One region of the Stenotrophomonas sp. YJH_SMC_79 genome, then DNA from elsewhere that is predicted to be linked to it. Evidence: riboswitches for the same ligand, from Rfam matches in the RefSeq annotation. Region 1 holds a riboswitch; the other holds the start of a gene.
What was found. Region 1 has a riboswitch for cobalamin ahead of btuB (TonB-dependent vitamin B12 receptor). Riboswitches for the same ligand answer to the same signal wherever they lie in the genome.
Positions count from the first base shown of each region.

Region 2: another riboswitch for cobalamin. It lies ahead of AC5P57_RS18200 (epoxyqueuosine reductase QueH); the one in region 1 lies ahead of btuB (TonB-dependent vitamin B12 receptor).

Region 1 is NZ_JCAFRK010000006.1:219,566-228,523, forward strand. Features, by position in the region: gene msrA (peptide-methionine (S)-S-oxide reductase MsrA) at 1-687, shown strand, start outside; gene AC5P57_RS20410 (aminotransferase-like domain-containing protein) at 893-2,341, shown strand; gene bioD (dethiobiotin synthase) at 2,413-3,099, opposite strand; gene AC5P57_RS20420 (GAF domain-containing protein) at 3,167-3,649, shown strand; gene AC5P57_RS20425 (TfoX/Sxy family protein) at 3,646-4,008, shown strand; gene AC5P57_RS20430 (histidine phosphatase family protein) at 4,141-4,719, opposite strand; cobalamin riboswitch at 4,863-5,085, shown strand; gene btuB (TonB-dependent vitamin B12 receptor) at 5,202-7,043, shown strand; gene gph (phosphoglycolate phosphatase) at 7,212-7,880, opposite strand; gene AC5P57_RS20445 (class I SAM-dependent methyltransferase) at 7,945-8,736, opposite strand; gene AC5P57_RS20450 (LysR family transcriptional regulator) at 8,733-8,958, opposite strand, start outside.
Region 2 is NZ_JCAFRK010000005.1:128,348-137,305, reverse strand. Features, by position in the region: gene AC5P57_RS18220 (NADH:flavin oxidoreductase/NADH oxidase) at 1-1,040, shown strand, start outside; gene AC5P57_RS18215 (LysR family transcriptional regulator) at 1,059-1,970, opposite strand; gene purU (formyltetrahydrofolate deformylase) at 2,085-2,936, shown strand; gene pncA (bifunctional nicotinamidase/pyrazinamidase) at 3,007-3,633, opposite strand; gene AC5P57_RS18200 (epoxyqueuosine reductase QueH) at 3,690-4,376, opposite strand; cobalamin riboswitch at 4,539-4,753, opposite strand; gene AC5P57_RS18195 (aspartyl protease family protein) at 5,015-5,812, shown strand; gene AC5P57_RS18190 (RpoH suppressor) at 6,030-7,877, shown strand; gene AC5P57_RS18185 (DUF1028 domain-containing protein) at 7,974-8,927, opposite strand.

The sequences.
Region 1 (8,958 bases):
GCCACGGCATTGATCGCCGGTGTGCTGCTGGTTGACCACGGCGCCATCGCGGCACCGGTCGAAGCCAGCGCACAGACCGGCGCGCTGCCAGCACCCAGCGGCGATGCCGCGTTCCGCGATGACGCCACCCACGCCAGCGTGGTGTTTGCCGGTGGCTGCTTCTGGGGGGTGCAGGGCGTGTTCCAGCACGTCAAGGGCGTGAGCAATGCCGTCTCCGGTTATATCGGCGGCAGCGCCGCCAACGCGCGTTACGAACGGGTCAGCAGCGGCCAGACCGGCCATGCCGAGGCGGTGAAGATCGACTATGACCCGCGCCAGGTCAGCTACGGGCAGTTGCTGCAGGTGTTCTTCTCGGTGGCACACGACCCGACCCAGCTCAACCGCCAGGGGCCGGACCACGGCAGCCAGTACCGGTCGGCGATCTTCACTGACGACGCCCGCCAGCAGGCGGCCAGCCGCGCCTACATCGCCCAGCTCGGCCAGGCCGGCAGCTACCGCGCGCCGATCGTCACCCAGCTGGTCAGCGGCCAGCGCTTCTACCCGGCCGAGAGCTACCACCAGAACTACATGACGAACTACCCGCAGGCGGCCTACATCCGCTACTACGACGCACCGAAGCTGGCCACGCTGGGCAGGCAGTTCCCGGCGTTGTACCGGCGCGATGCGGCGCTGGTGCCGATGCGGTAACGACCCGGGTAGTGCCGGCCGCTGGCCGGCTCCTGGGGATCCAGGGATTGCCGGCCAGCGGCCGGCACTACCTGCAAAAAAAAAACGCACGGCCATCCAGCCGTGCGCTTGGAAAGTACCGGCCACGCCCCGATCAGGCCCGGCCGACAACGACATGCTAGGCTCGCCATCATCATGGGTACAGCACCAGATGGCGGGAAATTCGATGGATACAGATGACCAGAGCGCGATGATCCCGCCCCGCTACCAACGGCTGTCCGACGAACTGGCCGAGGCCATTCACGGCGGTCGCCTTCCGGTTGGCAGCCGCCTGCCCTCGCTGCGGCAGATGGCCTCACAACGCAGGCTCAGCCTCAACACGGTGATTGCCGCCTATCGCCAGCTGGAAGACGCTGGTCTGGTGATTCCTCGGCCCAAGGCCGGCTTCGAGGTCGCGCCACGACTGTCGGTGCCGGAACGCTCGTTGCGCGATGTGCCCTCGGCACCCACTGCACCGCTGCAGCAGGTGTTGATGGCGCGCGTGCTTGAGGCGCAGCGCCGCCCGGGCGTGATCGATCTGGCCTTCGCCGGCCCGCGCGGTCGCCAGTTCTATCCCGGCGCGCAGCTGGCCAAGCACACCGCGCAGGTACTACGCCATGGCCAGCAGACGGTGGAGACCTACGCGCGCCCGAATGGTTCGCCGCGGCTGCTGGCGCAGATCGTGCGCCGCGGTCCGCGCATGGGCCTGCACACCCACGCCGGGCGCCTGCTGCTGACCCACGGTGCAATGGAAGCGCTGCAGCTGGCATTGCGTGCGGTGACCCAACCCGGCGACGCGGTCGGCATCGAGGCACCGTCCTACTTCAATCTGTACCCGTTGCTGGCCAACCTCGGCCTGCAGGCCATCGAACTGCCCACCCATCCGCAGCAGGGCCTAGATGTCGATGCGCTGGACACGCTGCTGGAGCACACATCGCTGGCCGCGCTGGTGGTGATGCCGACCGTGCACAACCCGCTGGGCTGCACCATGCCGATGGACGCCAAGCAACGCCTCGCCGAGCTGGTCAATGCACGCCAACTGCCGTTGATCGAGGATGCGGTGTACGCCGAGCTGCAGTTCTGCGAGCCGCCGGCGCCGCTGCTGAAGGCGTTTGATCGCGACGGTTGGGTGATGGTGGTCGGCGGCTTTTCCAAGACGCTGGCGCCGGACTATCGCATCGGCTGGCTCGATGGTGGCCGCTTCGCCGAACGCATCGCACTGCTGAAGTTCCAGTCCACCGGTGGTGAGCCGCAGCTGCTGGGTGACGCGGTAGCGGCCTATCTGGAAGCGGGCAGCTACGAGCACCACCTGCATCGCATGCGTCGCCTGTATCGCGAACAGGTCGGACGGCTGCGCCAGCTTGTGGCCGAGCATTTCCCGGCGGGCACCCGCGCCACTGAACCGCAGGGCGGCTTCCTGCTGTGGCTGGAACTGCCGGGCATCGATACGCGCGAACTGTTTGAGCGTGCGCTGCAGGAGGACATCGTGTTCATGCCCGGCCAGGTGTATTCACGTGGCGCGCGGTATCGCCATTGCCTGCGGCTGTCGTGCTGCCAGACGCTGGATGCGCGCTTCATTGGGGCGGTGGAGCGGCTGGGCGCGATCGCGCGGGAGCTGGCGTCTGCAGCACGGTAGTGCCGGCCGCTGGCCGGCAACATCGGGATCACCGGATCGAAGCAGTTGCCGGCCAGCGCCCGGCACTACCCTCAGCCATCGCCAAGGTGCACTGCGAGCTGTGCACCGCCCGCACCCGGCAGATGTGGCAGCCGGCCCCAGCACGGCATCGGCAGGCGCTGCTGCAGCGTGGCGAAGTTCTCGTCCTGGCGCTGCATGGCCGGGTCGATGTGGTTGCCGATCCAGCCCAGGCACTCCACGCCACTGGCCTGCAGCGACTGCGCGGTCAGCCGCGCATGGTTGACGCAGCCCAGCCGCATGCCCACCACCAGCAGCACCGGCAACCGCAGTGCGCGCACCAGGTCGAGCTGGTCCAGCGTGGCCGAGACCGGCGCCAGCCAACCACCGACGCCCTCCACTACCACGATGTCGGCCTGCGCGCGCAGGCGTTCGAACGCGGCCACGATCGGCGCCAGCTCCACCTGCACGCCGTCCTCGGCAGCGGCCAGCTCCGGTGCCAGCGGCTGCCGCAGCGCATACGGATTCAGATCGGCGTAGTCCGGCACCGGCCAGCTGGCTGCCTGCAGCGCCAGCGCGTCCTCGTTGCGCAGGCCCTGTCCCAGATCCTCGCTGCCGCTGGCCACCGGCTTCATGCCAACCGCGCGCAGGCCACGCCGGCGCAGCGCATGCAGCAGCGCGGTGCTTGCCGCGGTCTTGCCGATCTCGGTATCGGTGCCGGTAACGAAGAGGGCTGGCGGCAGCGGGGTGGGCAACGGCATCAAGGGCTCCAGCAGGGCAACAGTGCGTGCATTATCACCGGCCCGGCGCGCTTGCTAGACTGCTGGCATGTTCGCCAATGCCTCGCTCACCGGCAGCAAGCCGGAACAATACGCCCAGCTGCTGGAACAGGCCCGTGGCCTGGTCTACGGCGAGTCCGACCGCATCGCCAACGCGGCCAACCTCTCTGCGCTGGTCTACCATGCCCTGCCCGACCTGAACTGGGTGGGCTTCTATCTGTACGACGGCAAGGAACTGGTGGTCGGCCCGTTCCAGGGCCTGCCGGCCTGCGTGCGCATCCCGCTGGACAAGGGCGTGTGCGGAGCCGCCGCCAGCCAGCGCGTGACCCAGCGCGTGGAGGACGTCGACGCCTTCCCCGGCCATATCGCCTGCGATTCGGCCTCGCGCTCGGAACTGGTGGTGCCGCTGCTGCGCGGCGATGAACTGATCGGCGTGTTCGATATCGACAGCCCGAAGGTCGGCCGCTTCGACGCAGAAGATCAGGCCGGCCTGGAAGCCATCGCCCGCGTGTTCGTCGAGGCGTTGGGATGAGCACGCCGAAGCTGCGCAACATCGGCCCGAAAAGTGCGGCGTGGCTGCGCCAGGTCGGCCTGCGCAGCCGCGACGACCTGGTCGCGATCGGAGCCGTCGGCGCCTTCGTCAAGGTCAAGCGCGCCGGCTTCAAGCCCAGCCTGAACCTGCTGTACTCGCTGGAAGGCGCGTTGCTGGACTGCCATTGGCAGGAGCTGAGCGAGCCACAGCGTGAAGCACTGGTGCAGGATTACGAAGCGCGCATCGCTGCGCATCCGCTGAAGGCAGCCGGCCCGGCCTCGGGCCCGGTGCATGAGCAGCGCTTCGATGCCGACGATGACGCTGAGGACAGCGTGACCGAGGACGCGGACGAGGATTGACTGCACCGGTAGTGCCGGCCGCTGGCCGGCAACTGCATGGTCTTTTCATCGGTCCTGAAGCTGCCGGCCAGCGGCCGGCACTACCGCTGTGATGCGGGATCGGTAGCGCCGGGCCATGCCCGGCGAGTGCGATCAAGGCTGCTGCAGCTCCAGCAGCTCACCCACCAGCCCGACCTCGCCACGCTCCAGCCACACCCGCAGGCGGGTGCCGTGGTCGATACGCAGGGCCCAGCACAGCGACATCGGCAGGCCGCAGACCTGCGACAGCACCATGCGCAACGGGCCACCGTGGCTGACCACCAGCGTCGGCACCGGGTCATCGTCATCCAGCAGGCGATCCAGCGCGCGCGCGATGCGCCGCTCGAAATGCCCCCAGCTCTCGCCGTTCGGCGGTGGGAACGCATGCGGATCGGCGTGGAAGGCGGCCAGCGCATCTTCCGGCAGGTCGAACAGCGATTGCCCGTCCCAGTCGCCAAAATCCAGCTCTTCCCATTCCTCGTCCGCTTCGACGTCCAGCCCGCGCGGGGTGGCCAGCGCCATGGCCGTATGCAGCGAACGCAGCCGCGGCGAACTGACCACCCGCTCCCAGCGCTGCCCGGCATAGGCCTCGACCAGCTCCTTCGGCAGGCCGGCCAGCTGCGGTGGGTCGCTGCGGCCATCGAGGTATTCATCACGGCCGTTGCCGGCATGGCGGACCAGGTCGAGGATCATGCGCGCGTCCCGGACGGGCAACGCAGGTACAGCGGAAAACGGGCGGACATCGGCAACGGCACCACGGGATCGAGCAACCATTCTAAAGGCACAGCAAAGGCAGTCGTGCAGGCGCGACGCAACGGCACTGCCTGCGATGCCGTAGACTGCGCGCACTTCCAGGTGACCTGCGGCCCCGGCCGGCAGGTTGAAACGGGAAGCCGGTGACGCGTGATTCCACGCCAGGCCGGCGCTGCCCCCGCAACGGTAAGCACGTCAGTTCCAGGCAACAACGCCACTGTGCCACAGGCATGGGAAGGCGCCTGGACGGTGGCCTCGCGCCACCCGGCGGCGAGCCCGGAGACCGGCCCGGAAGCCTCAGGTCGCGATGCGGTGGGCATGGCGCTGGATGACCGTGGCGCGCGCTGCGGCGTCGGCGCGTGCCTGCCTTCGCGGCTCCTCCCCTTCGCCACGCGGGCGTGCGTGGCACCTGGAGTCCCCCCATGAAGCTGCAGTCCCGAATGCTGTCCCTGGCCGTGCTGGCCGCCCTGCCCGCGCTGGCCCAGGCCAGCGAGGCCACCACCGCGCTCGACCAGATCCTGGTCACCGCCACCCGCACCCCGATCGCCCTGCAGGACAGCATCGCGCCGGCACAGGTGATCGACCGCGCGCAGATCGAATCCAGCCAGGCCACTTCGCTGCAGGAACTGCTGCGTGGCCGCGCCGGTATCAACCTGACCAACTCCGGCGGCCTCGGCAAGCAGAGCTCGCTGTTCCTGCGCGGTACCAATTCCGGCCACACCGTGGTGCTGGTGGATGGCGTGCGCATCAACAGCGCCGACCTCGGCCTGGCCATGTACCAGGACCTGCCGCTGGCGCAGATCGAACGCGTCGAAATCGTTCGCGGCCCGCAGTCGAGCCTGTACGGTGCCGACGCCATCGGTGGCGTGATCCAGATCTTCACCCGTCGCAACCAGGGCGATTTCGCCCCGCACTTCCAGCTCGGCGGCGGCAGCAACGGGCTGCGCGAAGCCAGCGGCGGCATTGGTGGTGGCAGCGAACGCGGCTGGTTCGGTGCCGACATCGCCTACCAGCATTCCGATGGCATCGATGCCTGCCGCGGCTCGGCCACGCTGTTCACCGGCTGTTTCGCCGACGAGCCCGATCGCGACGGCTACCGCAACCTGTCCAAGAGTCTGCGCGGTGGCTACAGCTTCAACGACCAGTGGAACGTGGAAGGCAGCGCATTGCGCGCCGACGGCAAGAACCACTACGACGGCTACTACAACTATTCGGAAACCCGCCAGCAGGTGCTGGCCGGCAAGGTGCGCTACACCCCGTCCGAGCGCTTGGCATTCACCGCCAACGTCGGCCGCAGTGACAACGAGTCGGACAACTTCGGCGACTTCGGTGCACGTGGCAGCGCACAGACCCATCGCGACAGCGCCTCGCTGCAGGGCGATTTCGGCGTGGCGGAGGGCCAGCTGCTGAGCGCAGGCGTGGACTGGAGCAAAGACAACCTGGATGGCAGCAGCGCGGGTTACCTCGTCGACAGTCGCCGCAACACCGGCGTGTTCGTGCAGTACCAGGGCCGCTTCGGACGCCACCAGCTGCAGGCCAGCGCACGCAACGACGACAACCAGCAGTTCGGCAACCACGCTACCGGCAGCGTTGGCTGGGCCGTGGAACTGGGCCACGGCCTGCGCGTCAACGCCAGCTATGGCACGGCGTTCAAGGCACCGACCTTCAGCGATCTGTACGACCCGTGGAGCGGCGTGCCTACGTTGAACCCGGAGAAATCCAAGAGTGCCAACCTGGGCGTTTCGCAGCAGGGCCAGGGCTGGCACTGGGGTCTGGATGTGTATGAAACCCGCATCGATGATCTGATCACCTACGATGCGGCGACCTTCAAGATGCAGCAGGTGGAGAAGTCCCGCATCCGCGGTGCCGAACTGACCGGCGGCGTGCTGCTGGCCGGCTTCGACATCAACGCACAGCTCAGCTACACCGACCCGCGCAACCGCACCGGCGGCAGCACCCAGTTCGACAACTGGCTGCCACGCCGCGCGCAGCAGACCGCGCGCCTGGACATCGACCGTCGCTTCGGCAACTTCCGCGCCGGCCTGACCGTACAGGGTGCCGGCAAGCGCTACGACGATGCCGCCAACATGGTGAAGGTGGGAGGTTACGGCACGCTGGATCTGCGCGCCGAGTACGCGCTGACGCCGTCGTGGTCGCTGCTGGCACGTGCCGCCAATGTGTTCGACCGCAGGTATGAGACCGTGGCGTGGTTCAACCAGCCCGGCCGTGAGTACCAGTTGAGCGTGCGTTACCAGCCGAAATGAAGGAGCGCGCCGGGCATCGCCCGGCGCCAGGCAGAGCATGCGTTGCCAGACGAAATGACCGCGATGGTCATGGTGGTGCCGGCCGCTGGCCGGCAACATCGTGATCTTCGGCAACGCATTCCAGGTTGCCGGCCAGCGGCCGGCACTACCCCTTGCATCGACCCGGGGTCATCCGTTGCAGCAGTCCTGCAACCCCGGCAGTTCACGCAGGTCGTCGATCACCGCCACCGCATGCGCGGTGGCCAGGTCCAGGCCGCGCGGATAGCCGTAGCGCACCAGTGCGATCGGCATGCCGGCATCTTCGGCGGCGCGGTAGTCGGTCAACGAATCACCCACCATCAGGCAGGACTCCACCGGCAGCCCGAAGTGCGCGGCGATGTACCGCAATGGCTCACCGCTGGGCTTGCGCTGCGGCAGCGAATCTCCCCCCAGTACCAGCGCGAATACATCACCGATACCCAGGTGCTGCAGCAGCGGCGGCACCAGTGCTTCAGGCTTGTTGGTGCAGATCGCCAGTGGCACGTTGCGCGCACGCAGTTGCGCCAGCGCTTCGCCCACGCCATCGAACAGCCGCGGGCTGCGCAGCAGGCACTCACGGTAGTGCACCATGAACACCGGCATCACCTCGGCCAAGTCCACCTCGCGGCCGGCGGCCTGCACCGCCTGTTCGACCAGACGGCCCACACCGTCACCGATCCAGCCCAGCACGGTGGCTTCCGGCACACGCGCCACGCCGATGTCCTCCAGCGTGCGGTTCAGCGCTTCGGCAATATCGGCAGCGCTGTCGACCAGCGTGCCATCGAGGTCGAACACGACCAGCGGATACGGATACGACAAGGGACGGCACCTGCATGACGTGGGGCCGTCCATTGTACGCCGCTGTTTTTTGCGCCGATCCGCCTCAGCCGATCCGGCGCGCGCGGGTAGCCAGGAAGGTGGGCAGGTAACGGTCGATCAGGAAACGCGGCTGCGGCTGCCAGTCTTCCATGAAGCGATCGATGATGAAGCCGGCATCGAGCTGGCCACCGATCAGTTCGGTCAGGCTGTGGCCGAAGGTCAGTGCGTCGCCCCGTGCCAGTTTCGCCTCGCGCTCGGCCGGTGGCAGGTCTTCCAGATCCGAATAGGGAATGGCGTACTGCGGCCGGATCAGGCCCTGTGCATCCAGCTGCGGATCGCGCGCACCGACGAACAGCACCGGGTTGTAGAAGCTGGCCATCAGCATGCCATCGCGCGCCAGCACGCGGCGGCATTCGGTCCACACCGGCCGGACGTCGGGCACGTACAGGTTGGAGATCGGGTGGAACACCACATCGAAGCTGTCGTTGGCGAAGGCGTGCAGATCGCGCATGTCGCCCTGCACCGTGCGCAGTTGCAGGCCATCACGCGCCGCCACCTGACGATCCTGCTCGAGCTGGCCATCGGACAGATCGAACACGGTCACCTCCGCCCCGGCCGCCGCCAGCACCGGGGCCTGCTGGCCACCGCCCGAGGCCAGGCAGAGGATGCGGCGGCCGCGCACATCACCCAGCCAGTCCAGCGGCAGCGCGCGCGGGGTCAGGTGCACCTGCCAGCGGCCATCGCGCGCGGCGGCAATCGTTGAGCTTTCCACCGGGCGCGACCATTCGCGCACTTCGCTGGCCTGGCGGTCCCAGGCAGCACGGTTGTGGTCGATCAAGGCCTGTCCATGGTTCATGTGTTCTCCTTGCCCGGTGGGCGCCAATCCAGATCCTGGAAGGCCGGGCTGGCGAAACACTCGCCCAGGAAATCCAGGAATCGCCGCATGATAGCGGGCTGCTGGCGCCGTGATGCGTACACGGCATGAATGCCGAGTTCGTCCAGACTGAATTCGGGCAGCAGTTCGATCAGCTCGCCACTGCGCAGCAGCGGCGCCACCTGGTAGGTCGGCAGCATGGCG
Region 2 (8,958 bases), on a different contig from region 1:
TCGCGCCGATGTGCCAGTACTCCGCCGAAGACGGCCGCGCCAGCGACTGGCATGCCATGCACCTGGGCAACCTGGCGCAGTCCGGCGCCGGCCTGCTGATCCTGGAAGCCACCGCGGTCGAGCCGCGTGGCCGCATCAGCTGGGCCGACCTGGGCCTGTGGGATGACGGCACCGAAGCGGCACTGGCACAGGTACTGGCCAGCGTCCGCCGCTGGTCGCCGATGCCGCTGGGTATCCAGCTCGGCCACGCCGGTCGCAAGGCGTCGGTGAAGCGCCCGTGGGATGGCGGCGGCCAGCTGCCGGCCGATGATGCGCGTGGCTGGGCCACCGTGGCGCCGTCGCCGCTGCCGTTCCACGCAGCCGATCCGGCGCCGCAGGAACTGGATGAGGCCGGCATTGCCGAAGTCGTCGCTGCCTTCGCCGCCAGCGCCGTGCGCGCCGAGCGCCTGGGCTTCGAGCTGATCGAGCTGCATGCGGCCCACGGTTACCTGCTGCACCAGTTCCTGTCGCCGCTGAGCAACCGCCGCACCGACGGCTACGGTGGCTCGTTGCCGAACCGCCTGCGTCTGCTGGTGGAAGTGTTCGATGCCGTGCGTGCGGCAGTGTCCGACAAGGTCGCTGTGGGCGTGCGCATTTCCGCCAGCGACTGGGTCGACGGTGGTTGGGATCTGGTGCAGAGCGAAGCGCTGGCGCAGGTGATGGATGCGCGCGGCTGCAACTTCCTGCACGTTTCCAGCGGTGGCCTGGACGAGCGCCAGAAGATCACCGTCGGTCCGGGTTACCAGGTGCCGTTCGCGGCGGCGATCAAGGCCAAGGTGCGCATGCCGGTCATCGCCGTGGGCATGATCACCGAACCGGAGCAGGCCGAATCGATCCTGCGCCATCGCCACGCCGATGCGGTCGCGCTGGCACGCGGCATCCTCTACGACCCGCGCTGGCCGTGGCACGCTGCTGCTGCATTGCGCGACAGCGTGGAACCGGCGCCGCAGTACCTGCGCTGCGAGCCGCGCGACGCGCGTGGCGTGTTCAAGGCACGCTGATTCAAGGCACGCTGAGGCTCACACCCGCCAGGCCGGCGTGATGCCGGCCTGCAGGTGCTCGAACAGCGCGCGGATCTTGGCGGTGAAGTCGCGGCGGTCGCTGACGCAGAAGTAGACCTCCATCGGTTCCGGGCGCCACGCGGTGTTGGCGCCGAACACCGCCTGCAGGCGGCCATCGCGCAGGTACGGCTCGGCCACGAATGCGGCCAGCCGGGTAATGCCGGCACCGGCCGCCGCCAGCGTCGCCAGCGCATCGATGTCATCACAGACCATGCTCGGTGGCAGCGCGGCGTCCACGCGCTGGCCGTCCTTCAGCAGGCCCCAGCGCAATGGTCGGCCATCGGTGGGGAAGCGGTGCAGCAGACCACGATGGCTGCCCAGGTCGGAGGGTTGCTGCGGGGTGCCGTGTGCCGTCAGGTAGGCCGGTGAGGCACAGAACACGAAGGGCACGCGCGCCAGCTGCCGTGCGACTACGCCGTCCTCCAGCTGCGCACCGATGCGGATGCTGGCATCCACCGCTTCCGGCCCGTGCTGCACGGCGCGGTCGGTCAGGCGAAGCTCCAGCTGCAGTTGTGGATAGCGCTGCTGCAGCGACGGCAGCAACGGTGCAAGCACGTGGCGACCGAACGCGCTGCTGCTGGCGATGCGCAGTGGCCCGGCCGGTTCGATGTCGCCGGCGGTGACCATGGCCTGCGCGCGTGCCAGGTCGGCTTCGATGTGGCGCACCTGGGCCAGGTACAGCGCACCGGCCTCGCTGAGGGCCAGCTGGCGCGTGCTTCGGTTCAGCAACCGTACGCCCAGATGGGCCTCCAGACGGTTGATGTTCTGGCCGACTGCGGTGGCGCTGATGCCAAGGATGCGGGCCGCGGCGGCAATGCTGCCGGTCTCTGCGGTGCGGGTGAAGCTGCGGATCAGTTGCAACAGGTTCATGACCGACCAGCTTGCCATGGGGACGCCCAAGTATCGCTTGGGACTGAACCAAGCAGTTCGGTTGCATCGGAGACCATCGATCCGGCAGGCAGGTCGCTGCCCTACACTCGGAAGATGCGCCCCGATTCCATTCTTACTCTGTCCTGCCCCGACCGCACCGGCATCGTCTACCGCGTGTCCGGCCTTCTGTTCGACCACGGCTGCAACATCCTCGACGCGCAGCAGTTCGGCGATGAGGAAAGCGGCCGCTTCTTCCTGCGCGTGCACTTCGACCGCGACGCCAGCCTGCCGCTGGAGACCGTGCACACGGCCATGGCCACGCTCGCCGAAGGCTTCGGCATGGACTGGCAGCTGCACGATGGCCGACGCCGCGCGCGGCTGCTGGTGCTGGTCAGCAAGCAGGGGCACTGCCTCAACGATCTGCTGTTCCGTGCCCACAGCGGCCAGCTGAAGGTGGACATCGCCGCAGTGGCGTCCAACCATGCCGACTTCGCGCCGCTGGCCGCGTCCTACCAGGTGCCGTTCCATCATCTGCCGGTGAACGCGGAAACGCGCGCGGTGCAGGAGCAGCAGATCATCGACCTGGTCGAGCGCGAGCGCATCGACCTGGTGGTGCTGGCGCGCTACATGCAGATCCTGTCGCCCACGCTGTGCCGCGCGCTGGCGGGCCGTGCGATCAACATCCACCACAGCTTCCTGCCCAGCTTCAAGGGCGCGCAGCCTTATCACCAGGCGCACGCGCGCGGGGTCAAGATCATCGGCGCCACCGCGCACTACGTCACCGAGGATCTGGACGAAGGTCCGATCATCGAACAGGACGTCGCGCGTGTGGACCACGCCATGGCACCGCGTGAGCTGGTGCGGCTGGGCAGTGACACCGAATCGCTGGTGCTGGCGCGTGCCGTGCGCAGGCATGTCGAGCACCGCATCCTGCTCAACGGGCACCGCACGGTGGTGTTCCGGTAGTGCCGGCCGCGGGTCGGCAACAGCAGGGATCCCGGGGTTGCCGGCCAGCGGCCGGCACTACCGATGTCGGTCAGGCGATCGCGATTCCCGCCTTCCCCAGCGCCTCGCGCACCATTGCGTCGTTGGCCTCGGTCACCGGTTTGGTCAGCTCCCACAGGAACTTCACCCGGAAGCCGGACTTCACCGCGTCCTGCGCGCTCCACAGCACGCAGTAGTCGCGGGCCAGGCCGCACACGTGCACTTCGCGGATGCGGCGCTCGTGCAGCCAGCCGGCCAGGCCGGTGGCCGGGCGCTCGCCATCGGGGCCGTGGTTCTCGCGGAAGGCGCTGTACGAATCCACCTGTTGGCGCGTGCCCTTGCGCAGGATCAGGTCGGCCACGGTCCAGTCCACGCCCGGGTGCAGCGCGGCGCCATCGCTGCCCTGCACGCAATGGTCGGGCCACAGCGTCTGCGGCTGCGCGTGCAGGAGGATGGTCTCGAACGGACGCTTGCCGGGGTGCTGGCTGGCGAAGGAGGCGTGGCCGGCCGGGTGCCAGTCCTGGGTGGCCACCACCGTGCGGTAGCGGCGCTGTGCCAGCAGTCCGGCAATCGGTGCCACCAGCGCATCGCCCTGGTCGCAGGCCAGCGCGCCACCGGGCATGAAGTCCGGCTGCAGGTCGATCACCAGCAGGGCGACATCGGCGGGCAGGGCGGTCATGGCAGATCCACTACATCACAAGGGGGCGACCAGCGTGGCCGCCCCGGCGGCGCAGGTCAATCGCCCTGCGGCGTCTCAGCGTCCTGCCCGTAGTACAGCAGGCCGATCCTGATCCGCTCCCGGCCGTTCTCGCGGCGATGGCGGTTGGCATCGCGCAGCGAGTACACGCAGCCGCAGTATTCCTGCTGGTAGAACTGCTCGCGCTTGCTGATCTCGATCATGCGGCTGGCACCGCCACCCTTGCGCCAGTTGTAGTCCCAGTACTGCAGGCCTTCATAGCGCGATGCGGCGCGGATGCCGCAGTCGTTGATCTGCGTCATGTTCTTCCAGCGCGAGATGCCCAGCGACGAGCTGATGGTGTCGTAGCCGTGTTCATGCGCGTACAGCGCGGTGCGCTCGAAACGCATGTCGAAGCACATCGTGCAGCGGATACCGCGCTCGGGCTCGTTCTCCATGCCACGCGCACGGCTGAACCAGTTGTCGGTGTCGTAGTCGCAATCGATGAAGGGAATGCCGTGCTGCTCGGCGAAGCGGATGTTCTCCTGCTTGCGCAGCTCGTACTCCTTCACCGGGTGGATGTTGGGGTTGTAGAAGAAGATCGCGTAGTCGATCCCGGAGGCGGTGATCGCCTCCATCACTTCGCCCGAACAGGGCGCGCAGCACGAATGCAGCAGCAGGCGCTTGCCGTCGGCGGGCAGGGTCAGGGTGGGGCGTTGGAGATCGGTCATCGTCAGGTACCGCATGGACCGCCGGCAGCGACGGTGGCCCATGCATCAGCGCGTGGGTGGAACAGGGCGGGCCGGATACCGTGAAAAGGACGCGCGCGGCCGCGCTGCCTGCACGCGCAGGACAACGGCGGCCCCGGCACCCTCCCCGCGGAGAGTCCAGGTCGAATCAGGGGACGGTCGTGTCCCCCGGCCGTGGCCGGTATTCGGGCTGATGGACACGGGCCGCAGCCCACCTACTACCTGCCGCTTCCCAGGCATGTGCCCAGTGCTGTTGGCAGGATTCGTTTCCATTCACCGCTGCGGGGCAGCTCCGGAATGGGCGCGCGAGGCGCCTTCACCGGATTCCCGTTTAAATCCATCCCGTTATCGAAACGTCGGGAAGGATACCTTCGGCGTGTGCACGGTGAACCCGTTGGCGGCGATGGTCAAGGTCCGCAGGGTGCAACCGTGCGGGCCCGTGGCGCATCCATGCTGCAGGACCGCTTGGAACCCTGCCCATGGACAGTCTTGCCGCAACGCACCCACACGCCCGCACCGGGCATCCAACTGCCCCGACCCGTGCCAGGCGGCGCTGCCTGCCCGTATGGGCGATGGGGCTGCTCTGCCTTTCCGGATGGGCCCATGCACTGCCTTCACCTGGCCCGGCATGTGCATTGGCCACTGCGCCCGGTGAAACCGTCATCGATGTTCCGTTCGAGGTTGTCGATGGGCGCATCTACCTGCAGGTGCAGGTCAATGACGCAGGTACGTTCCGCTTCGCCGTCGATACCGGTGCGAGTGGTGTGGCACGTGCCGATACCCGCCTGGTGCGCGCGCTGAATCTGCCAATGGGGGGCACCGCCTCTCATTCCGATGGCGTGCGCACCGCCGATGCCGCTACGGTCCGCTTCGATGCGCTCGCCCTTGGTGGCGTGCGCCGCCAGGACGTGGTGGCGATCACCCGCGACTACAACGCCCGACAGTCCGAGGCCGCCGCCTTCGATGGGATCCTGGCGCGCGATTTCTTCGACGATGGCCTGCTGCTGCTCGACTTCCCACGCAAGCGGCTGCGCTTTCGCCGCGACCATCGATTGCTGCCGGGGCAGCCGGGCACGCTGGCTTACACGCGGGCCTTCCGCATTCCGGTGCAGATCGGCACGGTTACGACCGAAGCACAGTTGGATACCGGCGCAAACGTGGCGCTGGTGCTGCCTGCTGCACTCCATGAGCGTGCAGCCAGCGGCACGGTTGTCGCGGGCGAACCACTGGCCCTCAGCCACGGCCGGATCCAGAGCGGCCGGGCACGGCTGGACGTGCCGCTGGTGGTCGGTGGCCTGACGCTTCGCAATCTCGACGTGCGCGTCTCTGATCACTACCCGGAGGCGGTGATCGGCGCGCACGCACTGCAGGACGCGGTGGTGCTGATCGATGCGGGCAGCAAGCGCGTGGCGCTCTGTCCGCAGCAGCGTTGATTGCCGGCCGGGCCTGAGCGGTGGATCCACGCCGTGCGTGGATGCCTCGGTTTCATGCTGCCGCCATGTACCGCTGGAGGCGGCCAGTGGCGCTTCCGTGGGCGGGTTCTCAGGCGGTGAGAAGGCTTCGCGTCATACTGCATCCGTAGCGTCGGATGGCATCTCGGGCACAGTCAGCGGGGGCAGGATAGTGGCGGACAAGTACTGCGATCTGGTCATGAAAGGCGGCATCACCAGCGGCATCGTGTACCCCAATGCGGTACTGGCGCTGGCCCGCGAGTATCGCTTCAAGAGCATCGGCGGCACCTCGGCCGGCGCCATCGCCGCGGCGGTGGCGGCTGCGGCGGCCTGCGGTGATCGCCGCCAGCAGGCCGGTGAGCACCTGCCCGGCGACGCGGGCTATGGCGGCTTGTCGGCGGTGTCGACGCAGCTGTCGCGGCGCGGTTTCATCTACAGCCTGTTCCAGCCGGCGCGCGGTGCGCGTGCGGCGTATCGGCTGCTGGTGGTGCTGACCGGCAATGCCAGCCTGCCGCATAAGCTGCTGTGCCTGGCCATCGCGGTGTTCGAGATCGCGCCGCTTGAGGTGCTGGTGTCGCTGGCGTTGCTGCTGGGCCTGGGCTGGTGGGGCGGCGGCTGGAGCGGCGTGGCCGCCACGTTGCTGCCGTCGCTGCTGTGCGCCTACGGTGCGGGCGTTGCCGGTGCCGCGCTGCGGGTCGCGCGGGTGGCACGGCGCAACCTGCTGGGCCTGTGCAGCGGTCTCGGCCGCGATGCGCGCAAGCCGGCATTGACCGAGTGGTTGCACACGTGCCTGCAGCAATTGTCCGGCAAGCCGCTGGATGCCCCGCTGACCTTCGCGGACCTGCACGACGCACCGCGCTATGCCGGCGAACCGGACAGCCCGCATGCGATCAGCCTGCAGATGATCACCACCTGCGTGTCGCACAACGAGCCGCGCACGCTGCCGCTGGGTGGCGCGCAGTTCTGGTTCCTGCGCGAGGAGTTCGAGCAGCTGTTCCCGGCCAGCGTGGTGCAGTGGCTGGTGACGCAGGCCGGACCGCCGCTGGACGTGGAGGGACGACAGTACTACCACCTGCCGCCGGGCCCGCAGCTGCCGGTGCTGGTGGCCACGCGCATGAGCCTGAGCTTCCCGCTGCTGATCAGCGCCGTGCCGCTGCACGAACCTTCGCGCCGCGAGCGTCGCTGCGAGCCGACTGCGCCGGCGGCCGACCCCGAGCACAACGTGGCCGACAGCATGGAAGGGCTGACCAGCGCCGGGCAGGCCTGCGGCCCGGTGATCACCGCCTTCCGCATCTGCTGGTTCTCCGATGGCGGCATCAGCAGCAACTTCCCGATCCACCTCTTCGACGCGGCCCTGCCGCGTTGGCCGACCTTTGCCATCAACCTGGTCTACCCGCAGCACGCCGACGACGTGAGTCATGGCAGCAGCGGCCGCCAGGCGCTGGAACATGCGGTGTTCCTGCCGACCGAGAACCGGCATGGCTGGCAGCGCACCTACCAGTCGATCGCCACGCCGCTGGCCGCTGCCGAACTGGGTCGTTTCCTGTTCGCGGTGGTGGCGACCATGCAGAACTGGCGCGATCTGCTGCAGGCGCGCGCACCGGGTTACCGCGACCGCATCGTGCATGTCAGCCTGCAGGGCGACGAAGGTGGCATGAACCTGGACATGCCGCAGGAGGTGCTGACCCGCATCGCCGACAAGGGCAGCCTGGCCGGTGCGCGCTTCTGCTCGTTCTCGTTCGAGAACCACTACTGGATCCGCTGGCGCAACCTGGCCTCGGCCTACCAGCGCTACACGCTGGAGGTAGCGCGCACCGATGACCCGGCGCAGCAGGTGCTGGCCTACCGCGCGGCGTACTCGATGGTTGCCCGCGGTGAACCGACCCCGCCGTCGTACAAGCTGGGCTCGGAAGACAAGCGGCTGGCCTCGCAGCAGCTGTGGGGGGTGATGGTCGAGCAGGGTCGCACCTGGGAGGACCTGGGCCCGGACCTCACTGACGGCGCACCGCGTCCGCTGCCGCAGATGAAGGTGACGCCGATCTACTGAGCCGGTCCTCGGTAGATCCACGCCATGCGTGGATGCATCCCGAATCGGGGTCAGATCCGTTCTCCTACGGAAAACGGATCTGACCCCTGCGTTGCCTCATCGCCACGGCTCCACCACCGCATCGCCCTGCAACGGCGCATACAACGGCAACGCCAGCTCCTGCTTCACCCAGCCCGGATTGAGCGCGCGCAGGCCGGCGAGGTATTCCCGGGCCAGCGCGGTATCACCCTGCCGCATGGCCAGGCGCGCAGCACGCGCCCAGGTGCGGTCCCAGCCGTGGGCCAGTGACAACGACGTTGCCAGCGCCGCGCGCGCACCCGCCACATCACCTGTCTGCCAACGTTCCTCCGCGCGGATGATCGCCTCGTTGGACAGACGCATGTCGTACAGCTCGCGCAGCCTCGCCACCGCATGTGGGTCGGCGTCCACGCGCAGGTCGGTGTCCTGCCAGTCGCCCCCGGGCGTACGCACCAGCAGCGCCGCCGACCACTGTCCGCTGCGTTGACCACCCGCTGCCTGACCCGCTTCCAGCGCCGCCAACAAGCGCGCGGCCAGCGGCCCACGTGAGGTGGCGAAGACGCGTTGCATCGTGGCCAGCACCTCCGGCCCGGCCAGCCCATTGCCCTGCACGCTCAGCATCCCCTCACCCTGCGCACCTGCCCAATCCGCTTGTTGCGCGGTAGCGCCGGTGTACTGCGCATTGCCGCCGCGTGCGCTGACCAGTCCGACCTGTCGTTCGGCAAGCGTGGTGCCATCGAAGTTGCCGTCTTCATCCAGCAGCTGCTTCAGCACCTGCGCAGGCGTGCGTCCTTTGGCCAGCAGCTCAAGGCCTTTGGAGCCATAGGTCGGGTTGGTCTCGAACTGGCTGGCGACCGCGTCCACCTTCGCCTGTGCCCACGGCACCCCCACGCCCCCGACTGCCAGATTGTGCGTAGCCACCGCCACCCCGCAGTCGCCGGCCTCATTGCAGGCCGCAATCGAAAAGGTCGCCCACGCCGGCGCGGCGGTGGCAGCAAGCAGCAGGGCCAGGCAAGAGCGCAGCAAGGACATGGGGTGTCTCCAGGGCGGGCATTGCAATGGG